2 regions of the Aeromicrobium halocynthiae genome follow, and region 1 is predicted to be linked to the other one. Evidence: riboswitches for the same ligand, from Rfam matches in the RefSeq annotation. Region 1 holds a riboswitch; the other holds the start of a gene.

What was found. A riboswitch is a leader RNA that binds a small molecule or an ion and turns the genes downstream of it on or off. The one in region 1 is predicted to bind thiamine pyrophosphate.
Region 2: it holds a riboswitch for thiamine pyrophosphate, as region 1 does, so the genes downstream of both, thiC (phosphomethylpyrimidine synthase ThiC) here and ABD213_RS04915 (ECF transporter S component) in region 1, are expected to answer to the same signal.

The regions. Positions count from the first base shown of each region.
Region 1 is NZ_BAAAPY010000002.1:181,715-190,650, reverse strand. It holds gene thiE (thiamine phosphate synthase) at 1-384, opposite strand, end outside; gene ABD213_RS04945 (thiazole synthase) at 381-1,178, opposite strand; gene thiS (sulfur carrier protein ThiS) at 1,224-1,472, opposite strand; gene thiO (glycine oxidase ThiO) at 1,469-2,653, opposite strand; gene ABD213_RS04930 (hypothetical protein) at 2,753-3,073, opposite strand; gene ABD213_RS04925 (energy-coupling factor transporter transmembrane component T family protein) at 3,105-3,806, opposite strand; gene ABD213_RS04920 (ABC transporter ATP-binding protein) at 3,973-5,400, opposite strand; gene ABD213_RS04915 (ECF transporter S component) at 5,404-6,036, opposite strand; TPP riboswitch at 6,026-6,137, opposite strand; gene ABD213_RS04910 (NADP-dependent oxidoreductase) at 6,255-7,274, shown strand; gene ABD213_RS04905 (MaoC family dehydratase) at 7,341-7,811, shown strand; gene ABD213_RS04900 (ABC transporter substrate-binding protein) at 7,865-8,936, opposite strand, start outside.
Region 2 is NZ_BAAAPY010000007.1:88,633-97,568, forward strand. It holds gene ABD213_RS10775 (ACT domain-containing protein) at 28-669, opposite strand; gene ABD213_RS10780 (DUF3817 domain-containing protein) at 777-1,100, shown strand; gene ABD213_RS10785 (hypothetical protein) at 1,097-1,546, shown strand; gene ABD213_RS10790 (hypothetical protein) at 1,631-2,284, shown strand; gene ku (non-homologous end joining protein Ku) at 2,427-3,299, shown strand; gene ABD213_RS10800 (ATP-dependent DNA ligase) at 3,303-5,777, shown strand; TPP riboswitch at 6,079-6,188, shown strand; gene thiC (phosphomethylpyrimidine synthase ThiC) at 6,360-8,045, shown strand; gene ligD (non-homologous end-joining DNA ligase) at 8,119-8,936, opposite strand, start outside.

The DNA of each region.
Region 1 (8,936 bases):
GACGTCCGGGTCGGAGTCGGCGTCGCGTGCCTGACGGCCACCCGGGCTCGATCGACCGATGACGACGTCCGGTCCCAGCAGCGCACGGCTGACGTGTGGCGGGAGGTCGTCCTGACCGGCGTGGAACACGTCGGCGGCGAGGGCCCGTGCGACGTCGGCCCGGTCGTTGACGGCGAACAGGGCTCCCTCGGTGCGGCACACGTCGCGCACCACCTCTCCGAGGCGCAGCTCCTCGAGCGTCGAGAGGCTCTTGTCGCGCAGCTGCACGACGTCGACCCCGCCGGCGATCGCCGCGCGCACGAGGTCGGCGAGGTCGCCACGACCGCGCCGGGCGTCGGTGCACAGGTACAGCCGCGCCGAGGCGAGGCGCTCGCGAGGGGTCACAGCGCGAGGTCCAGGTCGACGCGGCCGTCCGGGCTGGACGAGGCGAGGGCGTGGTCGCGGCGGGGGATGCGCCCGGCGCCCGCGGCAACGTGCCCGGCCTCGACCGCCAGCCGCATGGCGTGGGCCATCCGCTCGGGGTCGGCGGCCCGGGTCACGGCGGTGGCCAGCAGCACCGCGTCGCAGCCGAGCTCCATCGCCAGGGCGGCGTCGGAGGCGGTGCCGATGCCGGCGTCGAGCACCACCGGCACGCTCGCCCGGGCCGCGATGGCCTCGATGTTGCGCGGGTTCAGGACGCCGAGCCCCGATCCGATGGGCGCTCCCAGCGGCATCACTGCCGCACATCCCAGGTCCTCCAGCCGGCGCGCCAGGACGGGGTCGTCGTTGGTGTACGCGAGCACGACGAACCCGTCCGCGACCAGCTGCTCGGCGGCCGCGACCAGCTCGATCGGGTCGGGCAGCAGCGTCGTGTCGTCGGCGACGACCTCGAGCTTGACCCAGTCGGTGCCGCACGCCTCCCGGGCCAGCTGCGCGGTCAGCACCGCCTCGCGCGCGGTGAAGCAGCCGGCGGTGTTCGGCAGCGGGTGGATGCCGAGCCGCTCCAGCAGCGCCCACACGCCCTGTTCTCCGCCGGTCTGCACGCGCCGCATCGCGACGGTCGTGAGCTCGGTGCCGGAGGCGATGAGCGCACGCTCGAGTCCCAGCAGGCTCGGGGCACCACCGGTGCCCATGACGAGCCGCGAGCCCAGCTCGCGGTCGGCGATCCGCAGGGGTGCGGTCTCGGTCGTGGTCGTCATCGTCCTCCTCGTTCCCGTCTCGTCCTCAGGGCCTGTCCATCGGGCTCACCCACCGGGGGTCGCGCTGACGATCTCGACGACCGCTCCGTCGTCGAGGATCGTGCTGTCCCACTGCGGGCGGGGCACGACGTGCTCGTCCACCGCCACGGCCACGCCGCGCGGTCGCCCGGCGTCGTCGACCGCGGCCGGCAGCACGGCAGCGACGACGTCGGTGACCGTGGCGCCGGGCTCGAGGCTCCGGTCGACGCCGTTGACCTTGACGCCGATGGTGGTGCTGGTGCGGTGCGTGCTCATGCGCTCTCCTGGACGGTCGCAGGGCGGGTGGTCGTGAAGCGGGACGGATCCGCCGGGCGCCAGTGACCGGCCGGTTCGCGGCCGGCCCACAGGTCGTCGAACGCCTCGCTCGTGGCCGCGAGCTGGAGGATCCCGTGCCGGTGGTGACCGGCCGCGAGCACCAACCCGTCTCGCGCCGTGGGTCCGAGCAGGGGCAGGTGGTCGGGCGTCGCCGGTCGCAGGCGGGCGGTCTGCTCCACGAGTGGCGCCTCGTCGATGCCGGGGACCAGGGCCCTGGCGTCGCGCAGCAACGCGAAGACACCGCCGGCGGTGACGACGGCGTCGGAGCGTTCCTCGGTGGTGGCGCCGACGACCACCTCGCCGTCGGCACGCCCCACGACGTAGATGCGGCGGCCCTGCACGATCCCGCGGACGATCCGCTCGCCGGCCAGCCACGGCAGGTCGGTGGCGTCGAGTCGCAGGATCTGTCCCTTGACGGGACGGATCGGTGCGACGACGTCGGGGAGGTCGGTCAGCAGCGCGGGGGTGGCGGTGCCGGCTGCGACGACGACGGTCCCGGCACGGTGCTCGTGGCCGTCGTCGTCGAGCAGGCCGGCGACCCGACCCGCGGCTTCGACGGTCAGCCGCCGGAGGCCACGACGCAGCACCGTGACGCCCTCGGCGGCGAGCGCGGCCAGCAGGGCCTCGACGACGCGACGCGGGTCGACCTGGTGGTCCGACGGGCTGTGCGCGGCGGCGGCCACCCGCGGGCCGAGGAGAGGCTCGGCGCGTCGGGCTCCGGCGGCGTCGAGCATCGTGACGTCGAGGCCGTGCGAGCGCTGCAGCGCCACGACCCGGTCGAGCTCGCGGGCGTCGTCGGCGTCGAAGGCCACCTGCAGCGACCCGGTCCGGGCGAAGGCGACGTCGCGGTGGCTCGCCTGCTCGAGGTCGGCGGCGAACGTCGGCCATGCTCGCGCTGACGCGAGGTTGATCGCGAGGACGTCGTCCTCGCCGAACTCGGTCTCGCTGACCGGTGCCAGCATCCCGGCGGCGGCGTGGGTGGCGCCGGTGCCGGCGGCCGGGTCGAGCACGGTGACCGTCCGGCCGGAGCGCGCCGCCCGCCAGGCCGCGACGAGGCCGACGACCCCGAGCCCGACGACGACGACGTCGGAGCTGGTCCCCCCGGCTGCGGAGATGGCCACGATGGTGCTCCCTTCGCCGGCATGACCCGGAGCAGGTTCGACGGTCGGCGTGCTGCCCTCTCAGCCCGCGCTCGCCGCGGGCTCCCGTGCCCTCCCAGCCTACGGGGTGGGAGGCAGGTCCCGGCCCGTCGCGACCCAGTACCGGTCCTCGCCCTCGTCGTCGGTCGGCCGGCGGCGCAGGACGAGGCTGCCGAGGTAGAACTCATCGGCGACCCACCAGAAGACCTCCGACGGCACGCCCCAACGCTCGCGGATCCCTCGACGGACGGCGACGTAGGTGCCGAAGTCGCGGCTCGCCTCCGCCAGCCAGGAGGCGTCCGAGCCCCGCGCGCGCATGTCCGCCTGCTCGCCGACGAGGTAGGACGTGCGTACGTCGGTCGTGGGCGGGACGAGTCGGGGCGGTCCCGGCAGCTCGACCACCGTTCGACCGCACGCTGGCCGACTCGCCGGGTCAGCCCACGGCCCACATCACGACGGGCACGGCGGCCAGGGCCAGGCCCCCGGCGACGACGGCGACGTCGAGCCGGGTCCAGGGTGCCGGCTCGGCCCACGTTCGAGCGCGGTCGGCCACGGCGAAGCCCCGGGCGTCGAGGGCGACGGAGCGGCGGGACGCCGATCGCAGGGATGCGACCAGCAGCGCGAACGCCATCGAGGCGCCGTGCCGGATCCGCGGCAGGATGCCTCGGTCGGGGGCGACGCCGCGGGCCCGACGGGTGCGGCCGAGGTCGCGCCACGTGCCGAGCAGCTCGCTGACCTGCTGCAACGACGCCGTCACCGCCACCACCGGACGCGGCGGGAGGCGCAGGTTCTGCCCGAGGTGGTCGCCGAGTCGGGCGGGATCCATGAGCACGGCGACGAGCGAACCTGGCCAGGCGAGGACGACGATGCGCAGCCCCGCCGTCGCCGCGACCACTTCGTCTCGTCCACCCAGGCGCCACGTCGAGTACGCGACGGTGAGCCCGGCGAACAGCGCGAACCCGAGGCAGAGCAGGATGTAGCGCCAGGACGGCACCAGGGCGAGGGCGACGACCGCGTAGAGACCGACGGTGACCAGTGCGATCGTCAGGCTCCGCACCGCCAGCGACGCCGGCACCGAGGCCACGCCCACGACGAGCAGGGCGAGCGGGTTCGCCCGCGGCAGCCACCCCCTCATCGCCTCACCACCGCCGAGTGGCGCACACCCGACATCGAGTGGCGCACGGTCTCCCGCGAGTGGCGCAAACTGGGGCGACACGCCGTCTCACTTTCCCCACCGTGCGCCACTCGCGGGTCAGTGTGCGCCATTCGGGGGACCGAATCCGCCACTCGCGAGACTGTCATCACGGCCCCCCTTCTCTCGACACCGGGGCGAGGGGGAGGACGTCGTCGGCGAGGGCGACGAGGTCGGCGTCGTGGGTGGCGGTCGCGACGAGGGCGCCGGCTTCGGCCGCGGAGACCGCCCAGCCGGCGACCGCCGCCCACGTGGTGCGGTCCTGACCGACGGTCGGCTCGTCGAGCAGCACCGTGCCCGGCCGGTGCGCGAGCGCCGACGCGAGCGCGAGCCGGCGCTGCTCGCCGCCGGAGAGCCGGTACGGGTGGGAGCCGGCCAGCGCCGTCAGTCCGAGGTGGTCGAGCACCGCCTCGACGTCCACGGCACGCCCTGTCGCCGTAGCGGTCAGGGCCACCTCCTCGGCCACCGTCCGGGAGAGGATCCCGTGCTCGGGCTGCTGCGGAACCCACGCCGAGCACCTCGCGAGCGCCGCCGACGTCAGCTCGTGCCGACCTCCGGCCGTTCCCCGGGTCGGCTCCTGCAACCCCGCGAGCACGGAGACCAGTGTCGACTTGCCGGCACCGGAGGGTCCGGTGACGGCGTGCAACCGGCCCGGGGCAAGGTCGGCGTCGAGACCCTGGAGGGCCGTGGTGCGCACCGAGCCCTGCACCGAGCGCCGCACCAGGGTCACCGCGAGATCGCGCACGGCGATCGGCTCGGCCGGCTCGGCCGGGCGCACGAGGTCGTCCGGGAGGACCTGCGGCGCGGGGGCGGGCAGGCCCGGCATCCACACGCCCAGGTCGCCGAGGGCGTCGCGCCACTCCCGGACGAACGCCTGCGGGTCGGTGTCGGCGCGCACCGACCCGTCACGGCCCAGCACGACCACCCGGTCGACGACCTCGAGCCACGGCTCGATCCGGTGCTCGACCACCAGGAGGGTGGCTCCTGTGGCCTCGACGACGTCGGTCACGGCCGCGCGCACCGATGCGGCGTTGACGGCGTCGAGCATCGACGTCGGCTCGTCGAGCAGCAGGAGTCCGGGCCGCATCGCCAGGGCTCCGGCGAGCGCGAGGCGCTGCAGCTCACCGCCGGAGAGGGCGTCGGTCGGGTGCCGACGCCCCTGGGTCAGGCGGACGGCGGCGAGGCTGTCGTCGACACGCCGCCAGATCTCCTCGCGCGGCAGCCCGAGGTTCTCCGGGCCGAACGCGACGTCGCGACCCATCCGCCCGGCCACCACGGCGTCACCGGGGTTCTGGCCGACCAGACCCAGCACGCCGTCGGCGGACGCCCGACCGGTCACGTCACCGGCGAACGTCTCCCCCAGGGCGCCGACGAGCGCGTTGAGCAGCGTCGTCTTGCCGGCGCCGCTGGGCCCGGCGAGCAGCACGCGCTCGCCAGGCTCGATCGTCAGGTCGAGGTCGCGGACGACGGGCTCGCGGCGACCGATCGGGCGCCAGCCGAACCCCTCGAACCGCACCTCGACCGGTGCGACCTGCACGGCTCAGTTGCTGACGGCGTCGCGGTCGTGCGCCTCGCGTCCGGCCGGGAACGCGTCGAGCGCCCCCGTCGCGGCGAGGGACCGGACGAGCACCCAGCCGAGGGCACCGGCGACGAGTGCGCCGGAGATCGCGAACAGCACGCCGTAGACGACGCGGTACCCCACCGACCAGTCCGCGTAGTAGAAGAACGCCTCGTAGACGGCGCCGAAGACCCCCGACATCGCCCCCGCGAGGACGGCGACGGGCAGCGTCCACACCCGGTAGGCGAAGGCCAGCAGGATCAGCTCCGCGCCGAGACCCTGCACCACCCCCGAGAGCAGGACGGTGAAGCCCCACTCGGTGCCGCCGAGGACGAACATCGAAACGATGGCCGCCGTCAGCTCGGTGGCGAACGCGGCGCCGGCCTTGCGGACGACCAGTCCCCCGACGACGCCGGCGACGAGCCACGGCCCGGCGAGCAGGCCTGAGGCGGGCGGGTAGCCGACGACCGTCGCGAGGTCGATGATCCCGTAGAGCTTGCCCCACGCCCAGAACACGACGCCGAAGGCGACGCCGAGCGAGGCGATGGTGACGAGGTCGATGGTGCGGTAGGAGGTGACCGATCGTGTGCGGCCACCGGTAGGTGCAGAACTCATGATGACTCCCTTCGCCGGTGCTAACCGGAGCAGGTTCAAGGGTCTGCGGCTTCTCCGCACTCTCAGCGCCCTCTGCGGGTGGCGCTCCCCTGTCGTGTGGGGTCAGCGTAGCGAATGCGGACCGCGGTCACGTGACGCGGTTTTGAATCCGAGTTCATGTTTGGTTAGTTTGCGGGTTCACGCGGCGTGGACGACGCCGCAGACAGGAGGCGCCAGTCATGACGCGCACGTCCCAAGAGGTTCGACTCCTCAACCGCCCCATCGGGCGTCCCGACAGCTCGACGTGGGAGATCACCGAGAGCGCGATACCCCCGCTCGGTGACGGGCAAGTCCTGATCGGCGTGCAGCACGTCTCGATCGATCCTGCGATGCGCGGATGGCTCAACGACGTCCGATCGTACGTTCCTCCAGTCCAGGTAGGCGAGGTGATGCGCGCCCAAGGAGTCGGGACCGTACTGGAGTCGCGGACCGACGACCTGGGCGTCGGCGAGAGCGTGACCGGGATGTTCGGCGTCACCGACCTTGCGGTCACCGACCCCTCGACCGTGACCCGCATCGACACCTCGATCGCCGACGGGCCGACGTGGCTCGGCGCCCTGGGCATGCCGGGGATGACGGCCTACTTCGGCCTCCTCGACGTCGGCCGCCTGACGCCGGGCGACACCGTCGTCGTCTCCGCTGCAGCCGGCGCCGTCGGCAGCATGGTCGGCCAGATCGCGAAGGCGCACGGGGCGCGGACCATCGGCATCGCCGGGGGACCCGAGAAGTGCGCCTGGCTCGTCGACGAGCTCGGCTTCGACGCCGCCGTCGACTACAAGAACGAGCGCGTGCTCGCCAGCTTGCGCAAGCTCGCGCCGGAAGGTGTCGACATCTACTTCGACAACGTCGGCGGGGAGACGCTCGACGCGGCTCTCGCCAATCTCCGCCGCGGAGCGAGGGTCGTCGTCTGCGGTGCGATCTCGACGTACAACGAGACCTCCCTGCCACCCGGACCGTCCCGCTACATGTCACTGCTGGTCTTCCGGGCGTCCATGACGGGCTTCGTCGTCTTCGACTACGAGGACCGTTACGACGAGGCACAGCGAGCGATCGCGACGTGGCTGGAAGAGGGAGCGGTGTCGGCTCGCACGCACGTGGCAGAGGGCGGCGTTGCGGGCTTCCCACAGGCCCTCGACATGCTCTTCGACGGGCGCAACACGGGGAAGCTGGTCCTCGAGATCGCACGCCGACCCTATTGAATCCGAATTCATCTTCATTTAGAGTCGATGAAACCGGCATTCGGCCGCAATCGCTCGAGGAGACCCATGACCACACCGACCACACCCATCCGACCGACGACCGTCGACGAGCTCAAGGACCTCGTGGGACGTGAACTCGGCCCGACCGAGTGGCACGAGATCACCCAGGAGCGCATCCAGTGCTTTGCCGATCTGACGGGGGACCACCAGTGGATCCACGTCGACCCCGCTCGCGCAGAGGCGAGCGACTTCGGCTCCACCATCGCGCACGGCTTGTACAGCCTTTCCCTGGGCCCGGCGTTCATGGAGTCCCTCATGGCGTTCGACGGGTTCGCCCACAGCCTCAACTACGGGTACAACAAGGTGCGCTTTCCCTCACCGAACCCCGTGGGCTCGCGCATTCGCATGCGAGCGACCATCACCGCCGTGGACGAGGTCTCCGGCGGCGCCCAGGTCACGACGACGCAGACGTTCGAGCGCGAGGGCTCCGACAAGCCGATACTCGTCGCGGAGTCCGTGGGCCGCTTCTCGGAGTAAGCCGCACGCAGGAGGGGCGGTGACCGATCCGGTCACCGCCCCTCCTGCGTCCCTCAGCCCTCGGTTCGGATGGTCCTGAGGTCGATCGTCCGATACTCGGTCTGGAAGGTCAGACCGTTGGCGAAGTAGTCCGCGACCGGCCACAGCAACGGCTTGAGGTCGGTGCGCTCCAGCAGTGCGGCCTCGGCCTCGCCCCAGAGACGGCATCGCTCGTCCCCGGTGGCACCCGGCGCCTGATCGGCCAGCCGGTCGAAGTCGGGATTCCTCACGCGACCGAAGTTGTAGGCGCCGCCTTCGCCGAGGTTCGAGCTCATCTTCGTCACCAACGGGTAGGGGTGCGGGGCCGCGCTGAGGAACGGGAAGACCACCAGGTCCCACGGTTCCTGGTCCCCGTAGACGATTCCGGCGGCCTGGGCCTGCGTGCCGTTCGTGACCTCCACCTCGATACCGAGCTTGCGCAGTGCATCGGCGATGTAGTCCGGACCGGAGTTCTGCACGTCGTACCCGACGAGACGCAGGGTCAGCTGCTCACCACCTGGGCCGTATCCCGCCTCCTCGAGCGCTGCGGCTGCAGCGGCCGGGTCGTGCTTCAGCCCGATCTCGGCGTTCTCGGGGGTGTAGCAGTCCATGTTGGACGTGATCACCGTGTCGGCGGGCTCACCGACCCCGAACGACGCCGCTTGCGTGTACTCCTGGGCGTCCACGGCCAAGGCGATGGCTCGTCGCAGGTTCTCGTCCGCCAGCGGGTAGCCGTCACGCTGGTTGAACATCAGCGAGTCGGCCTGATAGGCCTTCCCCTTGATGGGCTCCGCGTCGGAGGCGAGACGATTGGCGTCACGACCGAGGATCGCGGCGATGTCGGACGCGCCCGTCTCGTAGAGGTTCGCCCGCGTGGAGTCCGCCGTGACGACCTTCATCGTGATCTTCTCCGGCAGTTCGGCCAGGTCCTCGACCGCCGGGCTGTCCCAGCGCTCGAGGACGTAGGTGTCGCCGCGGCTCATCGAGGCGATGCGGTAGGGCCCGGTCCCCTGGGGCTCGGTCGCGAGCGCCTCGACGTCGGCCAGCCCCTCGGGACAGACGATGAAGGCGTTGCGGAAGCCGTCGAGCAGGTCCGTGTGCGGGTCC
Region 2 (8,936 bases), on a different contig from region 1:
CCCCCCGGGGAAGAGGAGTCGGGCCGGTCAGGACTGGACCGACGCCGCCAGGTGGGTGAGGTGTCCGAGTCGCGCCAGCTCCGAGGCGAGGAACTCCGGCCCGCCATGGCGCGCCACCACGACGACGAACGCCTCGCCGTCGCCGCTCTTGGCCGGGGTGCCGGCCAGGACGGTCTGCTCCCAGCCCGGGACCGGATCGAGCGAGCAGGCCGTCTCGATCCCGAGCCACGACGCGGCGTCGTCGGGCAGGGCGGGTGCGGCGTCGGTGGCGTGGACCGCCACCGGCTCGCCCGCCTGCAGGCGCACGCTCATCGCCCAGTCGACGCGGAAGGTGTCGGGCAGGACCGTCACGAGACGCTCGAGCGCGCGCGCCGGCTCCGCCGCGAACGCCTCGACGGCCTCGAGGTCCAGACGCAGGTTCGCGCCGGCGTTGTACCGCGAGATCCAGTGCACCCGCACGCCCTCGACCTCGTGACAGGCGGTGATCAACGCGTCGGGCATGAGGTGCGGAGGAAGCTCCAGCAGGACGTCGTCGACCGCGACGCCGTCGGCTCGGTGCTCCACGATCTCGATCGCCTCGATGTCCGCGCCGGCCGAGCCGAGGGCCGTCGCCAACGTCCCGAGCGACCCCGGGACGTCCGGTAGTTCGACACGCAGCAGGAAGGCCATGGGGCCAGTCCACCACACCGGTGTTTCGCGCAGGTGTCCTCGGCCCGTGACGAACTCCTCCCGGGGACCGCGTCGCGACGGTTGAGCGGCGCGGCTACGGTGACGTCGTGAAGACCGCCTTCCGCACCGTCGCGCGCCTCGAGGCGCTCACGTGGGCCGCCCTGCTGGTGGCGATGTTCTTCAAGTGGGTGGTCCAGGACGACCCCCACGCCGGCATCGAGGGGGGCGTGCCCGTCGCCGGCCTGCTGCACGGCATCGCCTTCATGGTCTACGTCGCGGTCACGCTCGTGGCCTGGCGGGTCCTCCGCTGGTCGCCGAAGGTCGCCCTCGTCGCGCTCGCGTGCGCCGTCCCCCCGTTCCTGACGCTCGTCTTCGAGGTGCAGGCCGAGCGCCGTGGACTCCTCGACGAGTCCCGACTCGGCGCGGTGTGACGACGGTGGAGCCCACCACGTCGAGCCTGGCGCAGGCACGCCGGAGCCTCGCCCTCGTCGTCATCGCACTGATCAGCGTGGGGACGCTGCTCTCGACCCGCATCGACTCCTCCGTCCTGATGCACGTCGTCCTGTTCGGGTGCCCCCTCGCGGTCGGTCTGCTCGCCGCCGCCCGCCGCCCGAGCGAGGGGCCCAGCGGTCGCCTGGTCCTGGGCGTGGTCGCCGGCATCGCCTTCGGCCAGCTGCTCTCGCTGGTGCTCGGACCACGTGTCGTCGACGTCCCGACGTTCGACGCGCTGTCCTTCTTCTTCCTCACCTTCGGGGTGCCGGTGATCGTCGTGCTGTGCCTCGCGGCGATCGTCCTCGGCCCGGTGGAGGAGCACGACGACGAGCACGACGACGAGCACGTCGACGGGGACCCGACGCAGGACCCGACCCACGACTGACCCCACGTCCGCGCCAGGGTGCGACGTGGACCCACATGGGTAGGGTCGAAGGGACGAGACCGCCGCTACCCCCAGGGAGCCCCCATGCCGCTGAAGAAGAAGAACACCCGCGACCAGCTCGAGGACCGGCTCCAGGACCTGCTGTCCCAGGCCGAGGACCTCCGCCACTCCGTCGCCGACCGTGCCCCCGAGGTGCGCGACTCCCTGCTCTCGCGCCTCGAGAGCGGCCTGAACGAGGCCAAGGACCGCTGGCCCGACGTCCGCGACGACCTCCTCGAGCGCGTCCCCGAGCTGAGCCCGGAGTCCTACGACAAGCTGCCCTCCTCGGTGCAGGAGCGGCTGCCCGAGCAGGTCAAGCCCAAGCGTCGCCGCCTGCGCAAGCTGGTCGGGCTCGCGCTCGTCGGTGGCGCGGTGGCGGCGGTCGTCGCCGCCACGCGCGACAAGAACAGCGGCCCGCAGGCCCCGGGCGACTACTCCTCGTCCTTCGGCGGCGGTGGCGGGTCGATGCCGAGCGCCACGCAGGTCAAGAACGACGTCAAGAGTGCCGCGCAGGATGCCAAGCATGCCGCGCAGGAGACCGCGGGCGACCTCAAGGACAAGGCCAAGGACGCCGCCGACGAGGCGAGGACCAAGGTCGACGGCGACAAGCTCGAGGACGCCGCCAAGGATGCCAAGGACGCCACGCACAAGGCCGCCGACGGCGCCAAGGACGTGGCCAAGGACGCCGGCAAGAGCTGAGCCGTCCCCGACCGGGCCACCGGTCCCCCGCTCAGGACCCGACGCGATCCCCCGAACGCGTCGGGTCCGTGGCGTTCCAGGGGTGCCTCGGGCGCGGTGTCGTCGTGATGGCGAACCGCCCGCGCGTGCGCCAGGATGAGGCATGCGATCCATCTGGAAGGGTTCGATCAGCTTCGGGCTGGTCAACGTCCCGGTGCGGGTCTACAGCGCCACCAAGAGCCACGACGTCTCCCTGCACCAGGTCCACGCCGAGGACGGCGGGCGCATCCGCTACCAGCGGCGCTGCGAGGTCTGCGGCGAGGTGGTCGCCTACGAGGACATCACGAAGGCTTTCGACGACGGTGAGAACACCGTCGTGCTGACCGCCGAGGAGCTCGCGTCGCTGCCGGCCGAGCACAGCCGCGAGATCGAGGTGCTCGAGTTCGTACCGGCCAAGCAGATCGACCCCATCCGCCTCGACAAGGCCTACTACCTCGAGCCGGACGAGCAGTCGCTCAAGCCGTACACGCTGCTGCGCCGCGCGCTGGAGGACACCGACCGCAGTGCCGTGGTGCGCTTCGCGCTGCGCCAGAGGACCCGCCTGGCCGTTCTGCGGGTGCGGGACAAGACGCTGCTGCTGCAGACGATGCTGTGGGACGACGAGATCCGGGAGGCGGAGTTCGACGTGCTGGAGACGGTGCCCCGCATCAGTGCCAAGGAGCGTGACATGGCCTCCCAGCTGGTCAGCTCGTTGGCGGCGGACTTCGACCCGGCGGAGTTCAGCGACGACTACCAGGAACAGCTGCGCACCCTCGTCGAGGCCAAGCTCGAGCAGGGCGAGACCCTGGACACGTCGGCCACGTTCGGCGAGAGCGAGGACGGTGGCGACGCGGAGGTCGTCGACCTCATGGAGGCGTTGCAGCGCAGCGTCGAGCGGAGCAAGAAGCGACGGGCGGCGACCAAGGGCGGCAAGGGTGGTTCTGACGGGGGTGCCGGGCCGCGGGCGGCGAAGGGCACCGCCCGCAAGAAGGCCTGACCCGTGCCGCGCAGCACCGGCGAGACCGTCACCATCGACGGCCACCGCCTGCGGCTGACCAACCTCGACAAGGTGATGTATCCGGCGACGAGCACGACGAAGGCCGAGGTGATCTCCTACTACGTCGCCGTCGCGTCGGTCATGCTGCCGCACGTGCGCGACCGTGCCGCGACGCGCAAGCGGTGGGTCGATGGCGTGGGTGGCGAGGTCTTCTTCGAGAAGAACCTGCCGGACTCGGCGCCGTCGTGGTTGCGGCGGGTCTCGCTGCAGCACTCGAGCCGGCGCACGAGCTACGTCGTCGTCGACTCCGTCGCGACCCTCGCGTGGCTGGGCCAGGTGGCGGCCCTGGAGATCCACGTGCCCCAGTGGCGGGTCGGCTCGCGGGGCGAGCACCTCGATCCCGACCGCTTCGTCCTCGACCTCGACCCGGGTCCGGGTGCGGGCCTCGTCGAGTGCGTCGAGGTCGCCCACGTCGCACGGGACCTGCTCGACGACCTCGGACTGGACGCGGTCCCGGTGACCAGCGGCAGCAAGGGGCTGCACCTGTATGCCGGTCTGCGCGGTGGCTCTACCCGTCGCCGCCCAGGGCCCGGCACCCCTGCCGGGATGGACGCCGACTACGTCAACGCCTTCGCCAAGCAGTTCGCCCAGGCGCTGGAGGGCGAGCTGCCGGACCTCGTGGTCAGCACGCAGCGCACGTCCGAGCGCCGGGGCAAGGTGCTCGCCGACTGGAGCCAGAACAACCGCAACAAGACGACGATCGCCCCGTACTCGCTGCGCGGTCGCGACGAGCCGACGGTCGCCGTGCCGCGCACGTGGGCCGAGCTGGACGACCCCGACCTGCGCCAGCTGACGATGGCGGAGGTGCTGGAGCGGGTCGCGGACGGTGACGACCCCATGGCCGCTCTCGGCTCCGACGCCTCCGCGACCCCGGCCCCGGCGGTCGACCGGCTCACCCTCTACCGCTCCAAGCGCGATGCGGGCCGGACGCCCGAGCCGGTGCCGGACGCTGCCCCCGAGACGACCTCTGGTGAGCCTTCGTTCGTCATCCAGGAGCACCACGCGAGCCGGCTGCACTGGGACTTCCGGCTCGAGCACGACGGGGTGCTCGTCTCGTGGGCGCTGCCCAAGGGACCGCCGACGGACCCGTCGACGAACCACCTCGCCGTGCCGACGGAGGACCATCCGCTCGACTACGCGACGTTCGAGGGGACGATCCCGAAGGGTGAGTACGGCGCCGGGGAGGTCACGATCTGGGACAGCGGCACGTACGAGGCCGAGAAGTGGCGCGACGCGGAGGTCATCGCCACGCTGACCGGTCGAGACGGCGGCGGACTGAGCCGAGGAGGAGGCAGCCGTCGGGCCAAGTTCGCGCTCATCAGGACCGGGACCAACTGGCTCATCCACCGCATGGAGCTGCCGGGCGAGCCGTTGCCGTCCGAGCCGGTGCGCCCGCGACCGGCAGCGGAGCCTTCGCAGGAGCCTGCACGCACCGTCGTCACCGACGAGTCGCCCATGCTCGCGACGGCTGGTACCGCCCTGGACCTCGCCGACGAGTCGTCGTGGGCGTTCGAGATGAAGTGGGACGGCGTGCGGGTCATCGCCTACTGCGACGACGACGCCGTCGCCCTGCGCGGACGCAGCGGCCGCGACACCACGGCGACCTACCCGGAGGTCGTCGAGGCCTTGGCCGAGCTGGCGCTGGAGGACACGGTCCTGGACGGGGAGATCGTCACGCTGGACTCCTCGGGCGCGCCGTCCTTCGGGCGTCTGCAGCAGCGGATGGGCCTCACGGGCCCGCGGGAGGTCGCGGCGGCGCGCCGCTCCGCGCCGGTGCAGATGTACGCCTTCGACGTGCTGCGCATCGGTGGGCAGGGCACGAAGAACCTCACGTACGAGCAGCGACGCGAGGCACTGCGCTCCCTCGAGATCGATGACGGCGACCACGCCGCCGGGCAGGCGGTGGTGCGTGTCCCGGAGGCGTTCGACGGATCGCTGGAGGAGGCGATGGCGCACAGCCGCGACCTCGGGCTGGAGGGTGTCGTCGCCAAGCGACGCACGAGCCGCTACCGCAGCGGGACGCGCAGTGCCCAGTGGCTCAAGCTCAAGCACCAGCGGATGCAGGAGGTCGTGGTCGTCGGTTGGCGACCGGGCCGAGGTGGACGCTCCGGCGGCATCGGCTCGCTGCTCGTCGCCGTGCCCGACGGTGAGGACGGCCTCGTCTACGCCGGCCGGGTCGGCACCGGGTTCACCGACCGTGCCCTCGCCGACCTGCAGAAGACGCTGGCGCGGATCGAGCGCACCACCGCGCCGGTGGTGACACCTCGCGACGTCGCCCGGGAGGCGCACTGGGTGACGCCGAAGGTCGTCGGCGAGGTGGCGTTCGGCGAGTGGACCGACGACGGCCACCTGCGCCACCCCGTCTGGCGTGGCCTGCGCCCGGACAAGACGGTCGAGGACGTCGAGGGTCCGGACTGAGCATGCTTCGCCGGCCACCGCCTCTCGACCTCCCGAGGTTCCGTTCGAACAGCCCGTCCCGGACGCGCTGCCGTCCGAGACCGAGGAGTTCGTCGCGAACCGGGACCCTCACTCGCGAGATCGCCCAGTCCCGACGATGTGACCGTCTCCACCGACGGTGACGGACCCCTCGCCGAGCTGACGATCGGGACGAACCGCATCGGCCTGTCCCTGCCCGGGGGTCAGAGGCACGACCGTCTCGATGATGGCCGTCCAGCGGCCGACGTCCTTCCGAGAGAGCTGGCACGGCTGCTACGGTCGTCGCATTCCACACGGGAGCCCGAGGCATCGGGCTGAGATGGGGCTGGAGCCGCTCCGACCGTCGAACCTGATCCGGGTCATGCCGGCGAAGGAAGTGAGGAGCGACGTGCTACCCCGTGTTCACGGCATCACTGACTCACCGGTGGCGACCCTGATGACGACCGGAGCCGCGCACGTCCTCGAGCAGGCCGGCGTACCGACCCCCCAACGAGCACGGCACCGGCTGGGTCGCGGTCGCGGTCTCGTCGTCCACACGCTCGTCCCATCCACCCAGGAGGTCTGATGCACATCCACCCCAGCCACAGCACTGTCCACCGCACCGGATCGCGCGCCGACATCCGCGTCCCCTTCACCCGGGTCGCGCTCACCAACGGCGAGACGTTCGACCGGTACGCCACGGCCGGACCCGGCAGCGACCCCGAGGTCGGCCTGCCGTCCCTGCGCGCCGACTGGATCGCCGAGCGCGGCGACACCGAGGAGTACGCCGGCCGGGAGACCCAGCTGCTCGACAACGGCAAGGCCGCGATCCGCCGCGGCGAGGCGCGCGACCAGTGGCGCGGTACGCGGCCCCGACCGCGCCGTGGCACCGGCACGGTCACGCAGATGCACTACGCCCGGCAGGGCGTGGTGACCCCGGAGATGGAGTACGTCGCGATCCGCGAGAACTGCGACGTCGAGCTGGTCCGCGCAGAGGTCGCGGCCGGGCGCGCGATCATCCCCGCCAACCTCAACCACCCCGAGGCCGAGCCGATGATCATCGGAAGGCGGTTCCTGGTCAAGGTGAATGCGAACATCGGCAACAGCGCCGTCACCTCCAGCATCGCCGAGGAGGTCGACAAGCTCACCTGGGCGGTCACCTGGGGCGCCGACACCGTGATGGACCTGTCCACCGGCGACGACATCCACACGACCCGCGAGTGGATCATCCGCAACTCGCCGGTCCCGATCGGCACCGTGCCGATCTACCAGGCGCTGGAGAAGGTCGACGGTGACGCGAGCAAGCTCACCTGGGAGGTCTTCCGTGACACCGTCATCGAGCAGTGCGAGCAGGGCGTCGACTACATGACCATCCACGCCGGCGTGCTGCTGCGCTACGTGCCGCTCACCGCGCAGCGCATCACCGGGATCGTCTCCCGCGGCGGGTCGATCATGGCCGGTTGGTGCCTGGCCCACCACGAGGAGAACTTCCTCTACACCCACTTCGACGAGCTGTGCGAGATCTTCGCCAGGTACGACGTGTCCTTCTCACTCGGCGACGGGCTGCGCCCCGGCTGCACGGCTGACGCCAACGACGAGGCGCAGCTCTCCGAGCTGCGCACCCTCGCGGAGCTGACCCAGCGTGCCTGGGGGCACGACGTCCAGGTGATGGTCGAGGGGCCTGGCCACGTGCCGCTCAACCTCGTCGAGGAGAACGTGGCGCTGCAGCAGGACTGGTGTCACGGCGCGCCGTTCTACACCCTCGGCCCGCTTGCCACCGACGTCGCGCCGGGCTACGACCACATCACCTCCGCGATCGGCGCGGCGACGATTGCCATGCACGGCACCGCGATGCTCTGCTACGTCACTCCCAAGGAGCACCTCGGGCTGCCCAACCGCGACGACGTGAAGACCGGTGTCATCACCTACAAGCTCTCCGCGCACGCCGCCGACGTCGCCAAGGGCCACCCCGGCGCCCGCGACTGGGACGACGCCCTGTCCAAGGCCCGCTTCGAGTTCCGCTGGCGCGATCAGTTCGCCCTTGCCCTCGACCCGCACACCGCCGAGTCGTTCCACGACGAGACGCTCCCGGCCGAGGCCAGCAAGACCGCTCACTTCTGCTCGATGTGCGGCCCGAAGTTCTGCTCGATGCGGATCAGCCAGGACGTCCGCGACTATGTCGCGACGGGCATGGCCGAGAAGTCGGCGCAGTTCGTGGAGATGGGCGCATCGGTCTATGTCGAGGATGATGCCTCCACCGCGGCACCGTGACCTGACGACGACCGGTGCCTGGGGGGCAGCTCGGTCCAGTTGCGGTCGATCCGGGCGTCGTCGGGCTGCTCGCTCACGGGTCCGTGTCCGCCGGGTCCGGCGGCCCGTCCTGGCCGGCGGCCTCGTCGCGGTCGGCCCACTCCAGCAGCGGCGCGACGTCGAAGACGGCGTCGTCGATGCCGGCGTGCAGGTCGCCCAGCTGCTCGAGCCGCGCGGGCACCGTCGCGAGGGTGAGGTCGTGCGGGTCGACGTCGGGCACCTCGTCCCACCGGATCGGGGCCGAGGCCCTGCCGTCGGGGACGCCGCGCAGCGAGTAGGCCGCGGCCATCGTGTGGTCGCGGGCGTTCTGGTTGTAGTCCACGAACAGCTGGGCGGGGTCGCGGTCCTTGCGCCACCACGCGGTGGTGACGTCCTGCGGTGCCCGACGCTCCACCTCGCGGGCGAAGGCCAGGGCGGCACGTCGCACGTCGGTGAAGGAGTGCTCGGGCGGGATCCGCACGTAGACGTGCAGCCCGCGTCCGCCCGACGTCTTGGGGTACCCCGTCGCGCCGAGCTCGTCGAGCACCTCCTGCACCACGCCGGCGACGCGGCGGACCGTGGCGAGGTCGCACTCGGGGCCGGGGTCGAGGTCGATGCGCCACTCGTCGGGCCGCTCCACGTCCGCCCGACGGCTGTTCCACGGGTGGAACTCGACGGTCGACATCTGGACCGCCCAGATCACGTGCGCCACCTGGGTGACGCAGAGCTCGTCGGCGGAGCGGTCGAACCGCGGGAAGTGCACGCGCACGGTCTCGACCCAGACCGGTGCGCCGCTCGGCACGCGCTTGGTGTGCACCTTGTCGCCGTCGAGCCCCCGCGGGAAGCGGTGCAGCATGCACGGCCGCTCCCGCA